2 regions of the Dickeya parazeae Ech586 genome follow, and region 1 is predicted to be linked to the other one. Evidence: predicted binding sites of a transcription regulator. Region 1 holds the regulator's gene; the other holds the start of a gene.
The links. The regulator Fur, encoded in region 1, represses iron uptake genes when iron is present. The targets are predictions, from matches to a motif close to ATAATAATGAGAACNACTATCAA.

Region 1 (5,805 bases):
GATTATGGTGGCGGCGGCGTTTGCAGCCTTCTTCACCGGCATTACCGAACCGCTGGAATTCTCCTTCATGTTTGTCGCGCCTGTGCTGTATGTACTGCACGCCGTGTTGACCGGGATTTCCGTATTCATCGCTGCCAGCATGCACTGGATTGCCGGTTTTGGTTTCAGTGCTGGTTTGGTGGACCTGGTGCTTTCTACGCGCAACCCACTGGCGACACATTGGTATATGTTGCTGCTCCAGGGAGTGGTGTTCTTCGCCATTTATTATGTGGTGTTCCGCTTTACCATTACCCGATTTAACCTGATGACGCCGGGACGTGAAGCCGCTGCGACAACACAGACTTCAACTGAGGTAACCGCTCCTGCGGGTAATGCCCAATCGGTAGCGAAAGGGTATTTGCAGGCCATCGGCGGTAAAGACAACCTGACCGGCATCGACGCTTGTATCACTCGCTTGCGCCTGAGCGTGAAGGATTCGAGCCTGGTGGACGAATCAGCGGCACGTCAGTTAGGGGCCGCGGGTGTGATTCGTCTCAATAAGCAAAGCGTGCAGATTGTGGTTGGCACTCAGGCGGAGAATATCGCCGCCGCCTTGCGTGAGGTTTCACAGGAATAATTCGGCTGGCGTCATTATCGCCGTCTGATATCGATAAACGGAGCGCGCCTGCAAGCACGCTCCGTTTTTTTATCTTGAATTTTCATGAAACAAACGGTTGTTTCCCAGCGTGGCTTGTTGGATCATTAGTGGTTAAGGGTTGTTTTTTCGCATTTGAGGAACCAAGCATGAGTGAGGCTGAAGCCCGCCCAACCAACTTTATTCGTCAGATCATTGATGAAGATCTGGCTACCGGTAAACACGACAGCATTCAGACGCGTTTTCCTCCAGAGCCGAACGGCTATCTTCATATCGGCCACGCTAAATCCATCTGCCTGAACTTCGGTATCGCTGAAGATTACAACGGCAAGTGCAACCTGCGTTTTGATGATACCAACCCGGTAAAAGAAGATATCGAGTACGTTGAATCCATCAAACATGACGTTCAGTGGCTGGGTTTTTCCTGGAGCGGCAATGTTCGCTATTCGTCGGACTATTTTGATCAGTTGCACATGTATGCTGTTGAACTGATCAATAAAGGGTTGGCATATGTCGATGAGCTGACGCCGGAACAGATTCGCGAATACCGCGGCACGCTGACCTCTCCGGGCAAAAATAGCCCGTACCGCGATCGCAGCGTTGAAGAGAACATGGCGCTGTTTGAAAAAATGCGCAACGGCGGTTTCGCCGAAGGTGCTGCTTGCCTGCGTGCTAAAATCGACATGGCATCGCCATTTATCGTGATGCGCGACCCGGTGCTGTATCGCATCAAATTCGCCGAGCATCATCAGACCGGCAATAAGTGGTGCATCTACCCGATGTATGACTTCACCCACTGCATTTCCGATGCGCTGGAAGGTATTACACATTCGCTGTGTACGCTGGAGTTTCAGGATAACCGTCGCCTGTATGACTGGGTGCTGGATAATATCACCATTCCTGCTCACCCGCGTCAGTACGAGTTTTCCCGCCTGAACCTGGAATACGCGGTCATGTCCAAGCGGAAACTGAACCAACTGGTGAGTGAGAAGATCGTCGAAGGCTGGAACGATCCGCGCATGCCGACCATCTCTGGTTTACGCCGCCGTGGTTATACCGCCGCTTCTATTCGTGAGTTCTGCCGCCGTATTGGTGTGACCAAACAGGATAACACTGTGGAAATGGCAGCCCTCGAGTCGTGCATTCGTGATGACCTCAACGAAAATGCACCACGCGCGATGGCGGTGCTGGATCCGGTGAAAGTGGTAATTGAGAACCTGCCGGAAGGTCATGAAGAATGGCTGAGCATGCCCAACCATCCGAATAAACCAGAGATGGGAACACGACAGGTTGCCTTCAGTCGCGAAGTGTACATTGATCGCGCTGATTTTCGTGAAGAAGCCAATAAGCAGTACAAACGTCTGGTGCTGGGCAAAGAAGTCCGTCTGCGTAATGCGTATGTCATTAAGGCTGAACGCATTGATAAAGACGAGCAGGGTGTGATCACCACGATTTACTGCAGCTGTGATACGGAAACCCTGAGCAAGGATCCGGCCGACGGCCGTAAAGTGAAAGGTGTGATCCACTGGGTATCTGCTGCTCACGCGTTGCCAGCGCAGTTCCGTCTGTATGATCGCCTGTTTAGCATAGCTAACCCTGGCGGAGCAGAGGATTTTCTCTCCACCATCAATCCTGATTCACTGAGTATTGCTCAGGGCTTTGTCGAAGCCAGTTTGGGTAATGCTGAGGTCGAAAAAGCCTATCAGTTTGAGCGTGAAGGGTATTTCTGCGCGGATCGCGTTTATTCCCGTCCTGATCATCTGGTATTCAACCGGACGGTGGGATTGCGTGATAGTTGGGCGGGTTAATCGCTGCCTGATTGGGACGTTAAGATAAAAATAAAACCGCCTCGGCGGTTTTATTTTTGCTCAGAATTAATAGAGAAGGCTCAATCAGCGTTCGTCGTGCGCGTTGTCGTCTTCACGGCAGTCGCCGCTACTGCAATGGCCATACAGATACAAACTGTGGTTGGTGAGCTTGATGCCATGCTTCTCGGAAATTTCACGCTGGCGCGCTTCGATAGACTCATCGCTGAATTCAATCACCCGACCGCAATCCAGACAGATCAAATGATCATGGTGGTGTTGCTGGGTGAGTTCGAAAACGGATTTGCCACCTTCGAAGTTGTGGCGGGTGACAATGCCAGCATCGTCAAACTGGTTGAGCACACGGTAGACAGTGGCCAAACCAATCTCTTCCCCCATATCAATCAGCTTCTTGTATAAGTCTTCCGCGCTGACGTGGTGGCATTGAGGATCCTGAAGGACTTCCAAAATTTTCAGTCGTGGAAGTGTGACTTTCAGGCCGGCCTTCTTTAATGCGGTGTTGTTGTCAGTCATGCGGATTTAGTCCTGTTACGTGCTTTATCTGGGAGGCTATTAGCCTAGTATCATCGGTCGGCGTAAAAAAGGTCATGTGTCTCAATTATAGAACCGCACCATCGAAATGAAAACTACGGAACTTTTACAATATGGTTCAGGTTAACGTACTGTATTCAGAGTAGTTATCGATAAGGAACAAATTGTACGCCAGGATTTATCATTAAACATAATCCGGCTGAGCGAATGACATTGTACCTTGTCAGGATGAAAAGTTAAAAAAATGTATCACTGATTGCGATAGGTTTTATCTATCTATGGCTCTCATTATCGATTTAGCCATCGATTTACCTGTTGAGATTTACCTATCGATGTTTACTTATCGATGGTGATATGGCCCCGACTACATTGGCACCAGCGGTGCATCAGGGCCACGGGTGAATCAGGCCAGTAAGGCTTTCAAATTCAGCTCTTCGCTGATTTGCTTGACCCAGGTGGATACGCGTTCGCCGGTCAGTTCTGGCTGGCGATCTTCATCAATAGCCAGGCCGATAAAGTGATCGTCATCCGCCAGGCCTTTTGAGGCTTCGAAGTAGTAGCCTTCTGTTGGCCAGTGACCAACGATGTTTGCACCGCGCGGTTCGATGATGTCGCGAATGGTGCCCATGGCGTCACAGAAGTACTCTGCGTAGTCTTCCTGATCACCGCAACCAAAGATAGCTACTAGTTTTCCAGAAAAATCAATCTCTTCCAGGGTTGGGAAGAAATCATCCCAGTCACATTGTGCTTCGCCGTAGTACCAGGTCGGGATACCCAGCAGCAGGATGTCAAAGCGCTCCAGATCCTCTTTGCTGCTTTTGGCAATGTCGTGCAGTTCGGCGACGTCGCTGCCCAGTTTTTGCTGGATAGTTTTAGCAATATTTTCGGTATTACCAGTATCACTGCCAAAAAAAATGCCTATGAGAGCCATAGATTAAATAACCTCTTGATTCCTAAGGGTATGGTGCTTACGTCACCCACTATCCGTTAATAATAGCAGACACTGTCTGACGGATAAACGTGTATCTGTGGCTGCCTGCAGTCGTGCTGTAAAAACAATTAATTGATTCTTTTTTAATCGCCTTCTTAATGTTTTTTTAATTTTTTTTAAATACGATATTCTCACAGATAACTGAAAATATGGGCAATTGGTTAAATATCTAATTTTTATTAGTTTTTAAAAAAACAGAAAAGACTAAATATTCTTATAGTTTTGACGATGACGGAACATGGTGCTTTATTGAATGTAAATGTGCAGCAATGTTTCTTACAAAACGAGAGACTTTCTCATTACATAAGTCAAAACAAGCCTTACCTCCTCGATCAATAGCTCGTTTATGGAGTCAATTATGCAATTCCTAAAAAATATTGCCATTCGCACTGCCATGTTATGGGTGCTTGGCATCTTCTGTGTGTTATGGATTGCGGTCTCGCTCTACACTATGTATTCGTTCAAAACCATGAACGAAACATCTAAAACCAGTGCTTTGCTGGTTAATAATATGAATTTGGTTAATACCGGTAATGACCAGTATTTCCGTATGGTAACCCGACTGGCACGTGCGATTGATTATCGGCAGAGTGGCGATGATCAGAAGGCAGATGAACAGCAAAAATCATCACAGGCTGCGCTGGATCTACTGAAATCTAACCTTGAAGCCTTCAAAAAGATTGATCATGTCGGCATGTCGCCGGAGCTGGTGGACGCGGTAACACGTGACTGGAGCAACCTGATTACCCAAGGGGTTGAGCCGATGTACCAGCGTGCGGTGGACAAAAAGTTCGATGAGTACGACAAGTATGCCAAAGACATCGTGCCCGCCTTCAGTCGTCAGTTCAATGTCTCGTTCACCAACTTCAACAAAGCCGGGTCAACGATGTTCGTCGATGCCGGCGACCGGTTGGAAAGTATTACTGCTGTCGGACAGAATATTTTGTTGGCAGGGCTGGTGGCTGGTTTGTTGATGCTGTTTATGACCGATCGCTATCTGGTCGCGTGTTTGACTCGCCCACTCAACGATCTGCGTGAACACTTCCAGGTGATTGCGGCTGGCCGTCTTGGCAAACCGATTCTGGATTTTGGTAACAACTGCGTAGGTAAACTGTTCCCGCTGCTGCGCGATATGCAAACCAGCCTGGCGAACACCGTGAGTACCATTCGAAGCAGTGCGGATTCCATTTATCAGGGTGTGTCGGAAATTGCATCCGGCAACAACGACCTGGCGGCCCGTACCGAGTCGCAGGCAGCGGCATTGGAAGAAAGTGCGGCCAGTATGGAACAGCTGACATCGACCGTGAAACAGAATGCGGAAAATGCCAGCCACGCCAGCCAACTGGCTCATCAGGCTTCTACCACGGCTAGTAAGGGGGGGGCACTGGTCGACAATGTTGTGAAAACCATGGCGGAAATCTCCGGTAGTTCGAAGAAAATCGCTGAGATTACCAGTGTCATTAATGGCATCGCTTTCCAGACCAACATTCTGGCGTTGAACGCAGCGGTTGAAGCGGCTCGCGCTGGTGAGCAGGGGCGTGGATTCGCGGTGGTGGCCGGTGAAGTAAGAAGCCTGGCGCAACGCAGTGCGCAGGCGGCCAAAGAGATTGAAAATCTGATTGCCGAGTCGGTTCGTTGCGTGGATAACGGTTCCTCGTTGGTGGCTGACGCAGGCAGTACCATGAGCGAGATTGTGAAAGCGGTAACCAATGTGACCGAGATTATGTCGGAAATCGCCACCGCATCGGATGAGCAAAGTAAAGGTATCGCTCAGGCTGGCCTGGCGATCACGGAAATGGATGGCGTGACTCAGCAGAACGCCG
Region 2 (5,805 bases), 1.2 Mb from region 1:
ACTCTCGGTGGCCGCAATTATTGGTAGTACGTTGCTTGGCCTGCTGGCAGCGGTGCTACGCACCAGCCGATTGCCCATCGCCCGACAACTCGCCCTGTTGTACATCGAGCTGTTTCGCGGCACACCCGTACTCATTACGCTGATGTTTATCTACTTCGGCGTAGCGTATTTTGGATACGACATTAACTTGTTCGCCGCCGGGATCCTGGGGCTGAGTATTTATCAGGGCGCTTACATCGCGGAAGTGTTTCGCGCTGGCATTGAAGCGGTGCCCAAAGGGCAATGGGAAGTGTCATGGATTTTAGGTTTATCCAAACGCCAGACCTTTCTCAGTGTGATCCTGCCCCAGACTCGTGGCATCGTGCTGCCCCCGCTGACCGGGCAATACCTGTCGCTGATTAAGGATACCTCAATAGTCAGCATGATTGGCATGTCAGAGCTGATGCATCAGGGGCAGGCGATTGTCGATCGTATCGGCCAGCCGGTCATCATTTATGGGCTGGTCGCCCTACTCTATTTCGCCGTTTGTTTTCCGCTTTCCCGTTGGGTTCAACATCACCAGGCCAGGAGCCAGTTATCATGAGCAAATCCGCCATTACACTGAGCCGTATTTCCAAATCATTTGGCACCACCCAGGTGTTGAAAGCCATCAGTCTTGACGTCTCGCCAGGTGAAGTGTTGGTGCTGATTGGCGCGTCCGGTTCTGGAAAAAGCACCGTATTGCGCATTATGAGCGGCCTGGAGAGTGCCGACAGCGGCGAGATTTGGGTCAATGATGTGCCGTTACATGATACCAACCGCAGCCATGAGATCTGTGGCCACGTTGGCATGGTGTTTCAGCAATTTAACCTGTTTCCGCACAAAACGGCGCTTGGCAACGTGACCCTAGCGCTGATAAAAGCACAAAAATTACCTGAAGCCGAGGCCACGAAACGCGGTATGGCTGCACTGGAACGTGTCGGGCTGGCGGAACGCGCGCACCACTATCCTGCGCAGTTATCCGGCGGGCAACAGCAGCGGGTTGCCATCGCCCGGGCATTGGCGGTTGAACCCAGGATTATGTTCTTTGATGAAGCCACCTCTGCACTCGACCCTGAGCTGGTCGGTGAAGTAATGGAAGTCATGCGCAGTCTGGCTCGTGACGGCATGACGATGGTGGTGGTAACCCATGAAATGGGCTTCGCACGCAAAACAGCTGACCGTGTGGTGTTCATGGATCAAGGCATAATCGCGGAACAAGGCTCACCCGAGCAGATTTTTGTGCATCCGCAAAATCCACGGACTCAACAGTTTTTATCCCGCGTACTTGAACATTAACAGGAGGCGACATGTCGATTCACTTTCCGTTGCAGGCTGATGGCTTACTGGATGCGCCGCACACCGCACCACGTTTTAAATCTGTTGCCGGTAGCGGTACGGAATACTTGCCTGTCGGGACGCCGGTGTTAAGCAGTGAAACGGTGTTCTCCCCGTTGATGTTGATGAAGCAGTCTGCTTTGGAGAACAACTTGCGCCAGTTGGCGGCCTTCTGCCGCGAGCGAGGCGTGATGCTGGCAGCCCATGGCAAGACGTCTATGTCTGCGACTGTTTTGCGCCGGGCGATTACCGAAGGTGGCGCATGGGGCATCAGCGCCGCGACGCCTGCGCAAGTGCGTGCACTGCGTCACTTCGGCATTCGTAATGTTTTTCTTGCCAATCAGTTGGTTGACCCTGCGGGTATCCGCTGGATAGCGCAATGGCAACAACAGCATCCCGACCACGGTTTCCTCTGCTACGTCGATTCACTGCACGGGGTAAAACTGCTGGAACAGCATCTTGGTCATAGCCGTATCTCGGTGTTGCTGGAGATGTCAGTCAGCGGCGGCCGTACTGGTTGCCGCTCACTTAAGGACGCTGTGATGATTGCCGACGCCATCGCGGCAAGCCCATCATTACAGTTGGTTGGTGTGTCAGGGTATGAAGGTGCACTGGGCGCCGGGCGGGATGCCTCCGGTATCGCACGAGTGAAAGACTATTGCCACATGCTAATCACCACCGCCGCACTGCTGGCGGAAAAGCGCTTATTCGGCAGCGACAACATTATCCTTAGCGCCGGTGGTGGGGCGTGGTTTGATGTGGTCACAGACTGTTTGACTAGCGCCCGCTTACCATTACCGGTTATCCCCTTGATCCGCTCCGGTGCCTACATGGCGCATGATAATGGTCTCTATGCGCGTATCGCACCATTCGCCCAGCCCGGTAGTCACCACCATTTCACTGCCGCACTGGAAATCTGGGGGCGCGTGTTGTCACGTCCAGAACCTGGACTGGCATTTCTCGATTTTGGTCGACGCGATGTGCCATTCGATCAAGATTTACCTATTCCGTTATGGATCCGCCAGGCAGACGGCAGCGCGGCACGTTCGGCCGCGCAGTTGCGCATCACGGAAGTTAACGATCAGCACGCGTATCTCAGCCTGCCAGACGCAGAACGGTTACAACCCGGAGACTGGGTGGGATGCGGCATTTCCCATCCTTGTACGGCATTTGATAAATGGCGCTACCTGCCATTGGTTGATGACCATTACTGCGTAACGGATTCACTGGAAACCGTATTTTAAGACGCTAACCTCGGCCCCACGGATGTGGTTATACCATTATGACGATTGAAAACGACTGAATGACAAACACCGCGGCAATAAGACCTTAAACACAAACGGTGTTACAGCAGATTTGATTTAACGTGGGAGTAGGAACGGCTGGCAAAAGCATCGCAAGGGGAATGGGTAAAAAGGGAACGGGTAATAGGGAGACTATTACCCGACACATATCAGGCAGATGGGGTTACTGAAGCCGCCATTTTTTTCAAATCCTGATCAATAAAGAACAAGCCGCCTTCCTGTGCATTCACCATACCCAGCTTGTCGAGAATGGATTTGAACAGTTTTTCTTCTTCGTGCTGTTCCGACACATACCACTGCAGGAAATTAAAGGTGGAATAGTCCTGCAATGTCATAGCAGCATGAGCCAGTTCATTGATTTTTTGGGTAATCAACTGCTCGTGCTCATAGGTCAGTTTGAAGACATCCTGCAACGAATCAAACTCGATCGGCGGTGCGGCAATCGCGCCCAATTGCGGCATGCTGCCGGTGTCGTTCAGATAATCGAACAGGCGTTGCATGTGATCCATCTCTTCACGGGAATGTGATTTCAGGAAAGCCGATGCACCTTCAAAACCTTTATCGCCACACCAGGCGCTCATCTGCAGATATAAATTGGCGGAGTAAAATTCAAGATTAAGCTGTTCATTCAGCTTTTGAATCATTTCTTTTTTTAACATGGCCGTTCCTTATTTTACTGGCAGGTGACTGATTTTCTTATTATGCCTGTAAAAGACGGGATTTAAAACATTCCATTAACACAAAATTGAAATAAATCCTTTATAACTTCAATGTATTATCATTTAGTTATGAGAATAATTTTCATTATTCTCATAGTTAGAAAATAGCTTTGATAATTATTTTCATTACCTGTTTTTATTAAGCATTCTGGGTTTATTAAAAATCCAGGTTTATAAAAAATAAAGTCAGTATGCTTGTCTGCATAATATACCCGGCACGGGCACATTTCCTTGCCTACGGTATACTCATGCCGGTGACAATGTCGCCAGAACACTAACCAGCGCAACCACCAGAACAGATAATGACAGTTCTACAATCGTCAATCGCAGAAAATAACCATAAGCGGTCGCACCAGCACGCTGAAAGCGCGGTACTACCCAGTAGCGATTGAATAACGCCAGCAGCACCATGGCAGCAACCAGCAAAACCTTCACCGCCAACAACGCGCTATACACCCCGAACGGCGGCAACGGCCAGCCGAGAATCAATCGGGCATTCACCAAACCAGTCAGGATTGCCAGCGCAACCGCCAGATGACCGAAACGAGAAAAGCGCATCATCGTCAGGATGGCATCGTCACGTGCCGACACCCGCTGCGCATCCCGTAATACCGGCAATAAAGGAGACAGTCCGCCGACCCAAAATGTCACCGATAACAAGTGCACCGCCTGACTCAAGCCATGCACTATCCCGGGCCATCCCTCCAACATCGCCGCGTGACCTACCCACGCCATACCACAGAGCTGGGCTACGCCAGACACCAGCATGCCCGTTAACCATCCACTGCGGTGCCAGAACACCGCCGCACACGTGATTAACGCCAGCACCGGTTGCCAGATCCATAGCATCCCGAAACGGGTACCCAGTACGGCATACCAGGTACTGACATCACCGATATTACGCCAGTCACCGCTCATCAATCCGGTCTGAGCCGCCAGGATACCAACAGCGGTCAACACGGCTACGATGCTGCTGAACACCATCACCCCATACAACCGTAACGCCAACTGCGCACGATAGGTCCGGGGTGACAGTAACCGACAATAGCAGGTTGTCCCTACCAGCAGCATGAGGCTGGAAAAATGTCCGATACGCAATACGGCGTATAGCGCTTCCAGCAGCATCAGCCAATCACTGCCGTATTATTTAACGTCAAAACGATAGCTTCCCTGCGTTTTATGACCATCGACAGACAACACATGCCAGGAAACCTGATAGCTACCACTGGCTAACGGCTTTTCAATCGGCACCACCATTACATTATGATGATCATTTTCTACCGTCGCCTTGCCTACCGACACCACCTGCCCCGCCAGCGTCAACTCCACACCACTGAACGCGGGTTCGATATCTTCAGAAAAAAGCAGCGTCAGAGAAGACGGTGCTGTTTGTTTTGCGATCACCTTGTCTGCCGCCGGAATCTGGCTTTTGAGATGGGCATGCGCCAGTGCAGCCTGAGAGATAAAAAGGCTTCCCACTAACAGTACTGCATTCATCACCGGAAAAAATGTACGCTTCAACATGTTCTTATCCCTTCTAATCATTTTCTGTTGCGTTCAGTTAACGCAAAACAACGGCAAGGATACGGGCCGCCCACCGCCTTGTCGAGAGTCCGGAAAGTAACAGGATTTGCCAATTCCGCACTTCTGCTTTACTTTTGTGGCGCAACAAAGAGGAGGCAATCATGGGATACAATCTGGCCGACCTGCCTTATGAAGAAATGGAAAAGGTCAATGTGGATTTGGCGGCATCCGGCGTAACGTTTCGCGAACGCTATAATATGCCGGTGATCATGGATGAAGTCGAACAGCAACAACCCGCACATCTGCGCCCTTATTTTCGCGAAAGGGTTAGTTACTACCGGGAACTATCCCACCAGTTCTCCACCTTACCGTACAACCCAAACAGTAAATAACGGCTCCATTCATCAGTACAAGTTCACAGCGACGCTATCCAATACAAACGGATAGCGCCTGATTACCCGTCCGCCCACACCGATTTCCGCCGTTTTTTCTAGTCAGCGCCGTCGTTTTAATGACCACAAAAGCACTTTTTCGCTTGCATCTGTCCACAAACAGGGGGTTAATGGATAGGCAACCAACCTTTTACCTAGCGAGGCACAAGATGAGTAAAGGAATGGACAGCAAGAAAAACGCCAAGAAAAAACCGCTGAAAACCGCCGAGCAGAAACGGGCGGAGAAGCGGGCCAAACGGGCTCAACCACAGCCTGAAATTAACTGAAACTAACCGCGTTGCCACAAATTTCGTTGTTCACCTAACCGAGCACCATTAAGGCAACATCCTGCGATCACCCTCTGCCTCCTGACACCTGGTGATCGCAGTTCCAACGCTTCGCGTCTGGCTTCTCGCTTTTCTTGTACTCTTTTTGGGTACCATTTTTCTGGCACGGCCTTTTCTGACGTTA

Region 2: the regulator Fur is predicted to act here: its motif matches at 3,449-3,471, upstream of ftnA (non-heme ferritin).

What each region holds. Positions count from the first base shown of each region.
Region 1 covers NC_013592.1:1,292,727-1,298,531, forward strand. Annotated here, with positions in the region: gene nagE (N-acetylglucosamine-specific PTS transporter subunit IIBC) at 1-616, shown strand, start outside; gene glnS (glutamine--tRNA ligase) at 784-2,442, shown strand; gene fur (ferric iron uptake transcriptional regulator) at 2,527-2,973, opposite strand; gene fldA (flavodoxin FldA) at 3,395-3,922, opposite strand; gene DD586_RS05845 (methyl-accepting chemotaxis protein) at 4,341-5,805, shown strand, end outside.
Region 2 covers NC_013592.1:2,463,923-2,469,727, forward strand. Annotated here, with positions in the region: gene DD586_RS10755 (amino acid ABC transporter permease) at 1-583, shown strand, start outside; gene DD586_RS10760 (amino acid ABC transporter ATP-binding protein) at 580-1,317, shown strand; gene DD586_RS10765 (alanine racemase) at 1,329-2,600, shown strand; gene ftnA (non-heme ferritin) at 2,810-3,319, opposite strand; gene copD (copper homeostasis membrane protein CopD) at 3,626-4,504, opposite strand; gene copC (copper homeostasis periplasmic binding protein CopC) at 4,523-4,903, opposite strand; gene DD586_RS10785 (DNA polymerase III subunit theta) at 5,065-5,295, shown strand.